Regions from separate parts of the Aerococcus tenax genome, predicted to be linked through region 2. Evidence: riboswitches for the same ligand, from Rfam matches in the RefSeq annotation. Region 2 holds a riboswitch; each other region holds the start of a gene.
What was found. Region 2 has a riboswitch for thiamine pyrophosphate ahead of thiT (energy-coupled thiamine transporter ThiT). Riboswitches for the same ligand answer to the same signal wherever they lie in the genome.
Positions count from the first base shown of each region.

Region 1: linked by a shared signal. The riboswitch ahead of DBT50_RS00330 (hydroxyethylthiazole kinase) and the one ahead of thiT (energy-coupled thiamine transporter ThiT) in region 2 are both predicted to bind thiamine pyrophosphate.
Region 3: linked by a shared signal. The riboswitch ahead of DBT50_RS02555 (LuxE/PaaK family acyltransferase) and the one ahead of thiT (energy-coupled thiamine transporter ThiT) in region 2 are both predicted to bind thiamine pyrophosphate.

Region 1 is NZ_CP127382.2:60,330-64,967, reverse strand. It holds gene thiD (bifunctional hydroxymethylpyrimidine kinase/phosphomethylpyrimidine kinase) at 1-856, opposite strand, end outside; gene DBT50_RS00330 (hydroxyethylthiazole kinase) at 843-1,682, opposite strand; TPP riboswitch at 1,841-1,939, opposite strand; gene apf (aggregation-promoting factor) at 2,085-2,783, opposite strand; gene nadC (carboxylating nicotinate-nucleotide diphosphorylase) at 3,099-3,974, opposite strand; gene DBT50_RS00315 (hypothetical protein) at 4,258-4,638, shown strand, end outside.
Region 2 is NZ_CP127382.2:455,031-459,668, reverse strand. It holds gene DBT50_RS02095 (Crp/Fnr family transcriptional regulator) at 1-582, opposite strand, end outside; gene DBT50_RS02090 (cation:proton antiporter) at 675-1,931, opposite strand; gene thiT (energy-coupled thiamine transporter ThiT) at 2,262-2,828, opposite strand; TPP riboswitch at 2,881-2,980, opposite strand; gene pyrR (bifunctional pyr operon transcriptional regulator/uracil phosphoribosyltransferase PyrR) at 2,979-3,512, opposite strand; gene DBT50_RS02075 (alpha/beta hydrolase) at 3,668-4,495, shown strand; gene DBT50_RS02070 (iron-sulfur cluster biosynthesis family protein) at 4,601-4,638, shown strand, end outside.
Region 3 is NZ_CP127382.2:566,881-571,518, forward strand. It holds gene DBT50_RS02545 (penicillin-binding transpeptidase domain-containing protein) at 1-1,640, shown strand, start outside; gene rpmG (50S ribosomal protein L33) at 1,749-1,904, shown strand; TPP riboswitch at 2,299-2,384, shown strand; gene DBT50_RS02555 (LuxE/PaaK family acyltransferase) at 2,446-3,483, shown strand; gene DBT50_RS02560 (acyl-CoA reductase) at 3,476-4,638, shown strand, end outside.

The DNA.
Region 1 (4,638 bases), 390 kb from region 2:
CCGGAGGGATATCCTCAAAAACAGCCTGGAGTTGGCTAGCCAAGGCCTCGGGACTGAGGTCATAGACCCCGGTCACACCCCTAGTATTTTGGGCGGTCACTGAAGTAATAGCACTCATGCCAAAGACTCCATTGGCCTGCATGGTCTTGAGGTCCGCTTGAATACCCGCTCCCCCACTGGAATCTGAGCCGGCAATGGTAAGGACGGCTTGGAGTTTAAAAAGCTTTTCAGCAGCTTTACGGATTTCTTGAGTCGCTTGGTAGGGGTTTTCCGCCTTAAACAAAGCAGAAATCAGAGCCACCCCGGCCAGCCCCTGGTCCCGTAAATTGGCCATATTATCTAAGTTAATCCCACCAATGCCTACAATGGGAATATTCACCCCTTGGGCAATAGCTCGCAAGGTGGTCAGACTAGTGCCTTGGGCATTGGCCTTAGACTGGGTCGGATAGAGGGCGCCAACTCCCAAGTAGTCTGCACCAGCCGCCTGGGCTTTTAGAGCGGCATCCAAACTTTTAGCCGAAGCCCCGATAATTTTTTCCGGGCCGAGCAGTTGTCTAGCCTGGTCGACTGGCAGGTCATCTTCTCCAACATGGAGGCCGTCAGCATCTACCGCCAGGGCCAGTTCATAATCATCATCAATAATAAAGGGGACACCTGCTTCTTGGCAGAGGGCTTTAATTTTTTTAGTTAGATCCAGCTTCTCCTCTTGGTCTTTAAAGGGATGGTCCTTTAAACGTAACTGTAAAATCGTCGCCCCACCTGCTAAGACCTCTTTGACTTGCTGGATTAATTCGTCATGATCAAAACGGTCGGGCGTAATGGCATAGACCAATAAATCATTTTTATTGAATGTCATACTTGGCTCTCCTTTCTAATTCTTTGGCCTCTAATAAGAAGACCTGGTCAATCACCCGGTTGGAATAAGTGGCATTGCCCTCATAAGGCTGGAGCACTTGAGCAGCGATTTCTCCCGCCACCCCATAGCTAATCATAGCTGCTGTAGCTAGGTAAAAAGAATCCTCATCCGGATTACCGGCTAAAAAACTGGCTAAGACGCCGCTTAACTGGCAACCTGATCCCGTATAAGAAGCCATCCAGGGGTGACCATTTTCAATGACTGCCAGCCGTTCGCCATCAGTCACTAAGTCAATCGGACCTGACATGGCTAGGATAATTCCTTTTTCTAGGGCATAAGCTTTAAAGGCCGGGGCAAAATCAGCCAGGTTAGCCAAGGTCACCTCGTCTCCAGGACCCAGGTCAACCCCAGATCCTTGGCTTTTTTCAAAGAGGAGGCTTCGAATTTCCGAAGCATTCCCCTTTACCGCGCTTACTAGATCCCGGTCAATCAGATCTTGACAGAGCTTTAATTTAGACGGCATAGCTGAAACCCCCACTGGATCTAAGACCACGGGATGGTAGTCATTTTTCGCTATGGCGGCGAGGTCCAACAATTCCTGATTAGGTCTGGGACTAGCGGCATTCAATAGCAAAAGGTCAGCTGTCTTGACCACATCCTGACTATTAGGTAAGTTATCGGTCATCACGGGACGCCCGCCACTGGCCAAAATCACATTGGCCACATCATGGATAGTGACATAATTATTTAAAACTTGGATCAGCGGGGCTTTCTCCTTGACCTGCTGACTATATTTCGCAAAGGGAATGCTTGTTTTTTTAGACATTGACTCATCTCTCTTATTCTGTTTAGATTACACATTTTCTCTGCAGGTCTTTTACTTCTAGACAGAAAAAAAGCCCTGCAAAGTATACTCCACTTCGTGTACTTTGCAGGACTTCTTATCGTTAGGCTTTAGCAAAAGCTTGGCTGTGCCTTATAACGATATTTGAATTCTCACATCCCTACGCAAGTCTTAACTTTCTCAGGTTCAAAGAGTCCAGGTTTCCACCTATCTCAGCAAAAGCACCTCTTGTGAGTACTTTCTAACTATAGCAGAAACCGCTTACCTATTCAAGGCGAAGCGCTTAAACTCCTTATGAAAGCTGAGATAAATAAAAAAACTCCAGCCCAGTGAGCCGGAGTTAATGGTTTCGTCCTTTGGTGTGACTGTTACACTCTTTTTATCTTAGTACCAACCGTTAGCGTTCCAGAATGCTAAAGCGTTGTCCCATGAACCGTAACGACCGGCTACGTATTGGTCAGCCACACGTTCTTGGTTAGCTGGGGAGTAGTCACCGTTTAAGTAAGAAGCGCTTAATTGGTAACGTCCGATGTATTGGCCGTTAGTTGCTGAGTATGAACCACCAGATTCACGTTGAGCAATGATTTCTTTAGCGGATGAAGAAGAACCAGTGTAAGCGCTTTGTGCTGGAGCTGGAGCTGGTGCAGGTGCTGGAGCAGCAGCTGGTGCAGCTTGAACAGTTGCTGGTGCTTGGTAAGTTTGACCAGCAGTTTCATCAACGGTGTAAACTTGAGCTGCTTGACCTTGTTTTTCTACTTCAACTTCATTAACCTTACCTGATTGGTCAGATTTGAAGGTTAATTTAGTTCCTGGAAAGATTAAGTTAGCATTTTCGATGTTGTTGATTTCAGCTAATTCTTTGGTGTTCACATCTGCTGCTTGAGCAATAGCGTTTAAGGTGTCACCAGATTTAATGACATAAACTTTTTCGTTGTCATCTAATTTTTGGAAGTCAGCTTTGATTTCTTCAACTGAACGTGCTTGCCATTCAGCTGCGTGTGCTTCAGTCGTTTCCCCAGCAGCAAAACTTACTAAGGCTGATAAAGCGATTGAGGTACCTACTAAAACTTTCTTCATATTCATGTGTAATAAAAATCCTTTCTTCTATGCAAAGTTCATTCTTTTTTCTATTTAATATGATTAAGCATCTTAATCATTCAGATTCATTTTTATCTCTCAACGAGGTCTTTCCCTCGTCGACATGAAATATACTATCATGGCTTCCAGACGAAGAAAAGGGATTTTCTGACTTGTTAAGGCCCTTTAATTACTTTGACATTTTAAAAGGATTTTCTGAAACATTTCTGTCGCCTTGTAACCTTGCTGTAACAAAAGTCAGGGCAAAACTTGAGCTATGAGTAGTAGAAATCAAAGATTTCTGCCTCAGGAGGCCCAGACCTACTTCCTCACTTTCAAATGTTTGAGGGACAAATCTAAGATTCCGGCCGAATGGGTAATGGCCCCACTAGAGATATAGTCAATGGCTAGGTCCTTATAATCTGTGACATTGTCCCAGGTAAAGTTGCCTGAAGCTTCTATAATCGCTTGGCCGTTAATGATCGCAATGGCTTCCCCCATGGTGTCATGGTCCATATTATCGAGCATAATAATATCAGCTCCAGCCTCCACTGCCGCTCTGACCATGTCCAAGTCCTCGACTTCAATTTCAATCTTCTTCACAAAAGGGGCATAGGCCTTAGCCGCTTGGATGGCTTCTTTGACCCCACCGGCAGCAGCAACATGGTTATCCTTGAGCATAATTTGGTCAGATAGAGAGTAACGGTGGTTATAGCCGCCCCCTACCCGGACTGCATATTTTTCCAAGGGGCGGTAGGCTGGGGTAGTTTTACGGGTATCCAGTAACTTTATCCCACTGCCTTCTAAGGCATCTACAAAACGACGGGTAGCCGTAGCAATCCCACTCATTCTTTGAAGGAAGTTAAGGGCAATCCGTTCGCCACTTAAGAGGGTATTGACGGAGGCCTTGATCACCATCAGGGTCTCTTGCTTAGCTACGCGGTCACCATCTCGGACCAGACTCTCAAATTGAACTTCAGGGTCCAAATGTAAGAAAACCCGCTTGAAGAGATCCAAACCACAAATCACTCCCGCTTGCTTAGCTAAGAGCTCTACCTGGGCTGCTTGCCCCTGGTAAATAGCATTGGTCGACAGGTCTTCATAAGGAATATCTTCCTTAAAAGCGAGGGTAATTAATTCATCAATAATATCTTGGTTCAGATTTATAAAATTAGACACTTGTTTTGGATTAGCCATCACTAAACCGCCTCCTCATTTTTTCTATTCTGATTCTCTGACTAGCCGCTTTCAGCCAGCCAAAGGGACTGACTTTCCTGATCTTAAAAAGCCCAAGAAAGCTGATACTGTTTTTACTATCATACCATAAGCCAAGGCAGCAAAACCCTAGCCTTATGCGAAAAGTGATCAATTTAGACAGACTTGACAAAAATAAAGGCTAAGCTTATGATAATTTTAAATTTTTATCATTATTTGGTTTTATATCGATTATATTAGGACTCATTCTTCAAGGAGGATTACAATGAAAGAAAGTATTTCAGTTAGCAAAAAAAATACGGGCAAAATGACTACCGTAGCCTTACTAACAGCCATCGGTATCATTATCCCTATGATTAGTCCCATTAAAATCGCTTTTGGTCCCTTTTCCTGGACCCTGGGCTCTCATATCGCCATTGATATGGCACTCTTTATTTCACCAGCCTCAGCCGCATTTGTGGCCCTAGCGACCTCATTTGGTTTCTTGATGGCAGGTTTTCCCTTACCAGTGGTCTTCCGGGCGGTTTCCCACCTCTTATTTACCCTAGTGGGTGCCTATACTCTGCAACGGTCCAATGAATTTGTCTTGAACCCTTGGAAAAGAACCCTCTTTAACGCTGGGATTAACAGCTTACACGGTCTGGGG
Region 2 (4,638 bases):
ATCTTCCATACGGTGTAATTCCTGGTTCAGACTAGCCCGACTCACCTTAATTAATTTGGCGAAAATTTCCTGGGTGAAGGGCAATTCCATGTCGGGCTTAATATCACTGCGACCAATTTCTAAGGAATTCTTGGAGGCAATCCAGTAGCAAATTCGTTCCCGAATCGTTGGATAGTTCAAACACGAAATAATCCGCTGCGACTCTAAACCTCTTTCAATCAGATGGTGGACATAGAGCTCCATCCCCAAACTATCCTCAAAAACGATGGATTTAAAGACTTTGGCCGGTATCCAGGTAACCGTTGTGGCCCGTAAGACCACTAAGTCATAGGTATAGTTTAAATTGTCATTAAAATACAGATATTCCAATAAAATTGAATTGGTAAAGAAGAGGGAGGTATTTAACTCTTTTCCTTCTGCTGAATAATTAACTGTTTTGAGTAAGCCTTTATTAACAATTCCAATTTCTCTTATCCGAGTACCAATGGTTTCAATCACATCACCCTTTTTATAATTTTCCTGGCGGGTGTGATTGATTACTTTTTCATGGTTAAGACAGTAGTCAATAAATGCCGTTGACATCTTCCAATCCCCCTATGTTCTGAAATTGGCAAAATTTCCTCCTTTATTTTAGTCCTAAATAATCCCCGTTTAGCTAGATTTTCGGTCTAATTCTAATTGGGAAGCATTTCCTCTTGGGCGGCCAATTTTTCCGTTTCCTTGCCAGCTTCGCCAATCTTTTGATAAACCATTCCTGCCAGTGGTAAGGAAATCACTTCAATCACCAGAGCGCTAGCGGAAATAGTAATCTGTAGAAGATTGGCTAGCTCAGGATAGACGCCCATCAAGTTATAAGCGGCAATCCCAGCAAACATAATGGAAACACCTGAGTGAGGCATCATAATAATCCCCATATATTTTTCAACCACTTTTGGTGCATGGCTGATTTTGGCACCCAGATAGCAACCCAGGTATTTGCCCACTGCGCGAATCAAGATATAGGCTACCATGAGCATGCCTCCATCGAGTAAGGACGCTGGGTTGAGGTGGATAGATAAGTTAACAATGAAAATCATTAAGGCATAGGAGTGAACCGGGCCCAGATCCATTTGCAAGCCTGGAACCTTTTCAGGTTCAACCACATTCATAAAGGCAGCGGATCCCGCGATTCCTGCTAATAAGGACATCATTTGAGTTTCAGTAAAGACATGCCAGTTCAAATAATTATCCAAGCCATAAATCACTAACATGGTTAAAAGATAGATGGCAAAGCTTTGTTGTCTGGATGCCCCTTTGCCCACTAATTTTCCCGCGATAAATCCGATAACTCCGCCTAAGAGAATCGGCGCCAAGATCATAATGAGTAAGGATCCCAACACTGAAGTCGAGCTTTCATTTAAAACTGCTCCAATAATGGAAACCAAGGGGAAGAAGACAACATTTACCATGACCGAGTTAAAGGCTGTCATCGACGGTACTGAATCTGACAGTGGCCCAGAGCAATCATATTGCTCAACCACTGAGACAGGTGGCGCCGGGGCGGTTGCAATAGCAATCCCACCAAAAAGCAAGGCAGCTATGATTGGTAAACCCATGAGATGAAGAATAATAGCAAAGGATCCCGTCACCACCACAAAAGTTACCACCAGGTCGGATATCCCCATGGCGAAGACTTTACTGATGGAATCCTTGATGTCACGGTAAACTAACTTATAGCCCACCATGGACCCCACTAAGATCTGCATTAAGACCATGAGTGATTGGTAAGGCTTGGTTGAAATCAATTCAGGGCTTAAAAGATTTAGCCCGTGCTCACCAAGAAACATGGCCACAATCAACCAACCTATGATGGCCGGGAATTTGATTTTTTTAGCAACTTCTCCGGCAAAATAAGCGATAAGCATGGCCGCTAAAAAAAGTACGACAAACACAATAAACACTCCTCTCAAATACTCTCTCTTAACTCCATTTAACTGATCGATTAATCGTAAAATTATGATGAAAATCTATTTTATTTTTTAGTGCATTTTTTCACAAACTTAGCTAAAAAAAGAGATATTCCCTTTAAGTCGGCCTCAACTTAAGTTATCCTTTTCACAAAATATTATAGCAAACGCTTTCTTATTAAAGTGTTTGCGCGCCAACAATTCCATAAAATCTTTCTTTTTACCCAAAATAGGTCCCCGTCAATAAAAAAAGACGCCCCCTCAAAGGACGTCTCAAAATAATAATTCCATCTAATCAATCGTTAAAATTGCAGCTTAATCTTCTGGGTTTAAGAGTCGGGGGGCATTATTAAATAACAAGGCCACCACTAAAGCCCCTACTAACCAGGTGAAGAAACCGGTAGGTACATTGACAATCGTCGTATACCACCAAGCATTCATTCCTTCTGGCGCATAAGAAGACCAAAAGGCATAGCCAGCAAACCAATGAATAAAGTATTGGGCGACCATCCCAATAAAGGTCGCTGAAAAAATACCGATCCATAGGCCTTTTTTATCCCCTTTTAAGCCTGCACTCTTCACACGATTAGCAAAGACTCCAGTTAAACCTGCTAACATAAAGGCGAAGAAGTATTCAAGGAAGACTTGGAAGGGAGTTAGAATCGTAGCTTGACCGGTGATTAATTGCAAAAGCCCAAACAGAAAGCCGGCAGCAAAACCGCTCTTTATCCCCCGTCTTAAAGAGATCAAGTAAATGGGAATAACTCCTAAGTTTACCCCAATACCTACTCCATTGGTGGTCGGCAAAAGTCCTAATAAATAAGCTAATACCGCTACCATAGCAACTTCTAATAAAACTCTTACTTGTTTACTTTGTCCCATAATTATTAAGTCCTTTCTTAGCAAAAAACAGGTAAGAGAAAATGCCTCTTACCTGTTTTTTCGTGCACTTTCTTCCGCTAGTATTACCTAGTCTCAAGTTCAAAGGGTCTGTAAAATACATCTCAGCCATAAAGGCTCCCCTAGTACCAACTATTTAATTATATATACTGCGTCCTTACTGTCGAGTTCCCGCATCTTCACCCGAATTTTCTCTTGACGGGAAGTGGGAATATTTTTACCAACAATATCCGCTCGAATCGGTAATTCCCGGTGCCCCCGGTCAATGAGTGTCACTAAAGAGATCTTGCTTGGACGCCCATGATCCATCAAGGCATCCATGGTCGCCCGAATGGTCCGACCGGTCATGAGCACATCATCACAGATAAAGATATGTTTACCATTCACATCAAAGTCCAGCTGGGATAAATCTTTGATCAGCTTATCCTTTTCCTGGTCGAGGTCATCACGGTAAGCGCGGACATCTAATTCCCCATAAAAGACATCAGCCTCTTCTAACTGGTTGATGCGGGCCTTAATCCGGTTAGCAATAATTGCTCCCCGGGTTTTAATTCCCACGATGGCTAAATTAGCGGTACCATGGTTGCGTTCCAAAATCTCATAACTCATTCGCGTTAAGGCGCGCTTCATTTCTGCTTCGTTGAGAAGCTCGACTTCTGTTGCCAAGGCATCTCCCCCTTATCCTTTATTCTACTCATCATTGTAGCGAAATATTGTGAAGTCTGCAATTATTTCTTAACCTTGAGCATCGTCAGGGGGATTGCGCTTGCTTAATCCCCCCGGGTCAAGTATGCTAATAGCACATTAAGCGGAGGTAAATCATGTTCAATGCCGATTATTATTATCTAAAAATGAAAACCCACTACTTAAGCTTGCCCTATTCCGGCAAGAAGCGGCGGGTGCGAGTCCTACTCCCTAAAAATTACCAGCAGGAATCCGCATCCTACCCAGTCGTTTACATGCATGACGGACAAAATGTTTTTTATAGTAAGGAGTCCTTCCTAGGTTATTCTTGGAAGGTCATCCCCACCCTCAAGCGTAATCCCGACTTAGCCAAGATGATTGTGGTCGGAATCGACAATGACTCTCAGACTCGGGCGGATGATTATAATGCTTGGAGCTTCGAAAACCCTAGTGACCCTAAGGCAAGACCCCTGGGCGGCTTAGGTAATGATTTTAGTGACTTCATTATGAAGGTGGTTAAACCCTTTATCGACCAAACCTATCGGACTAAAACCGATAAAAAACATACAGCCATGATCGGGTCTTCTTTTGGGGCCAATATTACCGCCTATATGGGAATTAAGTATGCCGATCAGATTGGCCGCTTGGGGATTTTTTCCCTAGCCCAATGGATAGCCCAAGAACCCTTTGACCGCTATCTCAAGTCGCAAAGCTTAGACCCCGAGCAAAAAATCTACCTCCAAGTCGGCACCAAAGAAGGAGACGATACTGACCGTCTCTTTCTCCCAGGCAATATGGACCAAGCCTATATCGATGCTTCCCTCCACTACCAGGCCTTGCTTATCGCAGGAGGTATCCCGGTAGAAAATATTGACTTCAACATCTATGTGGATGAAGAGCATAATGAATTTTACTGGGCCAAACACCTCCCCGACTGCCTCCGCTTTCTCAGTAGCGGCTGGTGAAGGTGTGAAAACGTTTTAAAAATTATTTTTAGGCTTTTCCGACTAAACTGCTCACAAATTCTGATATAATCATCCTTACAAGAGTTGTTGTGAGGAGGATATGCCATGAAGTTATTTTTCACCCAGAAAGCCATACAACAGTT
Region 3 (4,638 bases), 110 kb from region 2:
TTGCCAGCAATCAAGACCGATTAAATGAGCGGATGTCAGAAGAAGACTTGCGGCTAAGGGATAGTGAACTTTATGAGAAGCAATTATCCTACGTCTCTGAAGAGGATATCAATTTTTCTGGGGATGATCTCGAAGCGGTTCTGATTTATAAGCGCATGAATGGGGCCTACGCCCTCACACCAACCTTGATTAAAAACAAGGATGTCAGCAATGAAGAAATTGCCCTGGTCAGTGAGCATAGTAATGAAATGCCTGGGGTCAATACCACCATGGATTGGCGCAGAGAATATCCACAAAAAGATTTACTCCGTTCAGTAATCGGTAGCGTGACTTCTGAAGAAGAAGGATTGCCGAGTGATAAGGCTGAATACTACCTGGCCCAAGGTTATGCCCGCAATGACCGGGTCGGTAAGTCTTACCTGGAAGCCATGCATGAAGATATCCTGCACGGCGCCAAGACCAAGTACGAAACTGAAATTAACCAAAGAGGCGAGGTCGTTAGAACCGACAAGGCATATCCTGGCTCCATGGGAAATACCGTTCAACTGACCATTGATACTGATTTTCAAAAGAAAATTGAAGAAATTTTGGAAGGCTACTTGCACGGGTCAAGTACCGGTAAAAATAATTCCATCTATGTGGTAGCCAGTGACCCTAATAATGGGGAGATCCTGGCCATGGCTGGTAAATACCGCAATGAACATGGCGAAATCATTGACGACGCCCTGGGAACTATTAATTCATCCTTTACCATGGGATCTACAGTCAAAGGAGCCACAGTTGGGGCCGGTTACCATTATGGCGTCTTAAAACCGGGTCAAGAAAATATCTTTATTGACCAACCGCTTTACTTTACTGGGACACCAAGGAAGGCTTCCTGGTGGGCAGCCCACAATACTAGCCCCGTTCCTATTAATGATGTCATGGCTCTGGCAAGGTCTTCCAATGTCTATATGATCCGGACTGCCATGGCTATCGGGGGCTTACCCAACTATGAAGCAGGGATGTCCTTGGCTGGTTTAGATCCAGAAACGGGTAATAAGTTGCGTAATTTTTACCATCAATTTGGTTTAGGAAGCTCGACCGGTATTGACCTACAAAATGAAGTGACTGGTCTGGAAGGTGAAGGGGGTAACCCTGGTAACTATATTGACTTGGCTTTTGGTCAATATGATACCTATACGCCCATGCAATTGAACCAATATGTCGCAACTATCGCTAACGGTGGTAAACGCTATGCCAGCCATGTGCTTAAACAAGTGCTCAGAGAAAATGGTGAGCATGAGTCTGACACCCCTCAAGTGGTTTATCAAAACCAACCTAAATTGTTGAATGCCGTACAATTAAGTCCAGAAGAACTGGGACGAATTCAACAAGGTTTCTGGTCAGCAGCCAACCATCCGCAAGGTCTCTCATATAATGAATTTAGAGGCTTCCCGGTGACTATTGCTGCTAAAACTGGTACGGCGGAAACAGGGACCGAAGGGATAATTAACTCGACCTTTGTTTCTTACGCGCCTTACGAACAACCTAAGATTGCCTTATCGGTAGTCATTCCTGAAATTAGTGCCTCAGCTTATGATAAGACAGCAGAAGTTATTGGACATAAAGTCTTGGATGCCTATTACCATAAAAAATAATTAAAGGGCATTTTTATAAAAAGTTTGAAAAGCACTGAGAACTATGGTAGACTTTTAAGGTATGATTAAAAATCTATGATAAATTATTGATCTGATGGAGGGAAAATAATGCGTATTAACATTCTTTTAGAAAATACGGAACTTAAGGGCGAACGCATTTACTTAACAGAAAAAAATCGTCGTAACAACCCTGACCGTATCGAATTAAAAAAATATAGTCCAAAATTACGTAAAGTATGCTTATTTAGAGAAGTTAAAAAATAGAAATATTTCTATTGCTAAAAAGAGAATGTGCCGATAGTCTTCAGACTATTGCTCGATTTGCTGATATTCGTTGGAAGCTCTTATTCAGTTAAGGCTGAGATTGCTTTTAGAATGACATTTTCTTTTTAGACATTAATATAGTGAAAAGAGGCTGGAAAACTTTCCAGCCTCTTTTTAAAAGCTTTCTAATCGAAATAGCTTGCAAAAATCTGACCTGAGCTAGTTGAATTAACTATGGAAGGCAATCGAAAGTCTATCGCACATAATTCCTTCATGAATATCAGGGCTTTTTTACTTTTAGCACACTTTCCTCCTTACAAGTCATTTTTTATGAAATCATTAAAAAAAACCTTACATATTGATGCTATGTAAGCGCTATGATAAAATCTATGTGAATTGAGATTCGGGGTGCCGGATGGCTGAGAATATACCCGTAGAACCTGATCAAGTTATTGCGTAGGGAAATCTATTCAACGGGAGAAGGCTACTGTCGTCTTGAACTCAAGAGGATAGTGGCCTTTTTATTTTGTAGGAGGGAAAAATGAAAAAGATTATTAAACATTTTATAGAGCATCCCGAAGAAAAAGAAAATTTTAATGATATGGCTCTACTTTTATTTGAATATTTATATAAACATAATCAAGATTATCAGCAATTCTGTCAAAGAAGAGCTGTAGGGATAAGACAAGTGCGTCATTGGAAGGACATCCCGGCAGTGTCAACCGACGCCTTTAAAAATGCATTTCTGAGTGCAACACCACATGAACAATGTTCGCGTATATTTATGACAAGCGGGACGACGACAGGAATCAGTGGAAAACACTATCATAAAGATCTAGGAATTTATGATTTGTCTGCCTTGTTAGGTTTCAAGCAGTATGTCACTGATCAATGTTTACCTACGGCAATTCTTTTTCCTAATGAAGAAGAGATGCCTAATTCTTCACTGGCTCACTATTTAGAAATATTGAAGGCTAATGGTCAGCCGGATTCCATGCATTTTATCACTGAGAAAGGCCTAGAAGTCGCTGCTTTAAAAGAATGGCTAATAGCGCATCAAAAGCAACCAGTAATTATTTTAGGAGCTAGCTATAGTTTCGTACACTTGTTTGAAGCTTTAAGCCAAGGAGAAGTGCTTCCGATCCATCCGGATAGTCTATTATTTGATACGGGTGGGTTCAAAAATTTTTCTAAGGTTTATCAGCTAGATACTTTTTATCAAAAGCTGCTTTCGGTTTTTCCGGTAAGAACAAATCCAGTGAATATGTATGGTATGACAGAATTATCCACAGAATATTATACCCAGTTTGCTTTTGATAAAGTGCTATTAAAACGAGGGCCACATTGGATAAAATACAAAATTATTGACCCCGCGACGGGTCTAGAGGTTGAGCAAGGGAAACCAGGTTTACTCGTTCATATTGATTTAGCAAATATTAATTCTGTCCCTGCTATTCAAACAGGGGACTTAGCCATTGACCATGGAGAAGGGTTTGAATTATTGGGACGAGTAAAAAATGGAGAGCCTAAGGGCTGCTCGATAGCAGCTAAAGATTGGTTAGAGGGTCACCATGATTGACATAAACTGTGGCTATTTGCCGCCTATAGTAAATGACCTTGCTATTGAAAACCGTGAACTGATATTTGATTCAATACGGATCCAAGTCCCAGCTCCTAATGTTGAACAGTTAAAAATAATGATAGAACGCATGAAAAATGATACTTCTGAAATTAGTTTAACAGAAACCGTAGTAGCTATCGATAAGGCGATCCTTTGTTTATTAGATCGCCAGAATTCTCTTAGAAAGAAATATGAAAAAATACTTCCTATTGTTACCGGCTATGATTCAGAAATTCTACGCTTAGCTTTAACTAAATTTTTATTGAATTTTAGGCAACATGAGTTAAGGCGCTGGCTAGCTGAAAATTTTGAAAATCCTAATATTTTAGAAGAATTTGTGCCCAGAATACATGGAGGATATAGTCGCGCTTTTGCCCCTCAATTGTGTGCGCATATATGGGCAGGAAATGTGCCTGCCTTACCCTTATGGAGTTTGGTCGCTAATTTATTAGTGAAAGGGAAGCTAATTGGAAAAGTATCTTCTAGTGAACCGAGTTTTATTGGCTTATTTTGTCAATTACTGATTCGAATTGAGCCTAAATTGGCTAATAAATTAGCAATCCTTTCCTGGCAGGGAGGAGATAAGGAGCGTGAGCAAACCTTAATTGATTCTTCTGATTGTGTCCTTGCTTATGGAAATAATCAAACTATGGCAGCTATTCAAGCCAAGCTGTCACCAACAAGTCATTTCATTGCTTTTGGCAATAAATTGAGTTTTGGACTTATTCATCATCAAGTATTAAATGCTGAAAAAGTAAATCATATCGTCCATGAAGCAGCTAAAGCAGTCGTTTATTATGATCAACAAGGATGCTATTCCCCTCAGATTTATTTTGTGGAAGGAGGAGGTCAAGTTTCTCCCAGGGAGTTTGCCCTCATGTTAGCAGGAGAATTAAGAGCTTATGAAAATCGTTATCCACTCAGAAAGTTATCGCTCGAAGAAGCTTACTTACGATCTCAGTGGCGCGAAAAAATCGAATGGCAGGGAGGGTGTGAGATCTTCCCAGCTCATCCTGAGAAGTGGTTAGTGACTTATAGCCAAGCATTGACTTTCAGTCCTTCGCCTTTGTCTCGCGTGATACAAGTGATTGCTGTAGATCAATGGGAGGATAT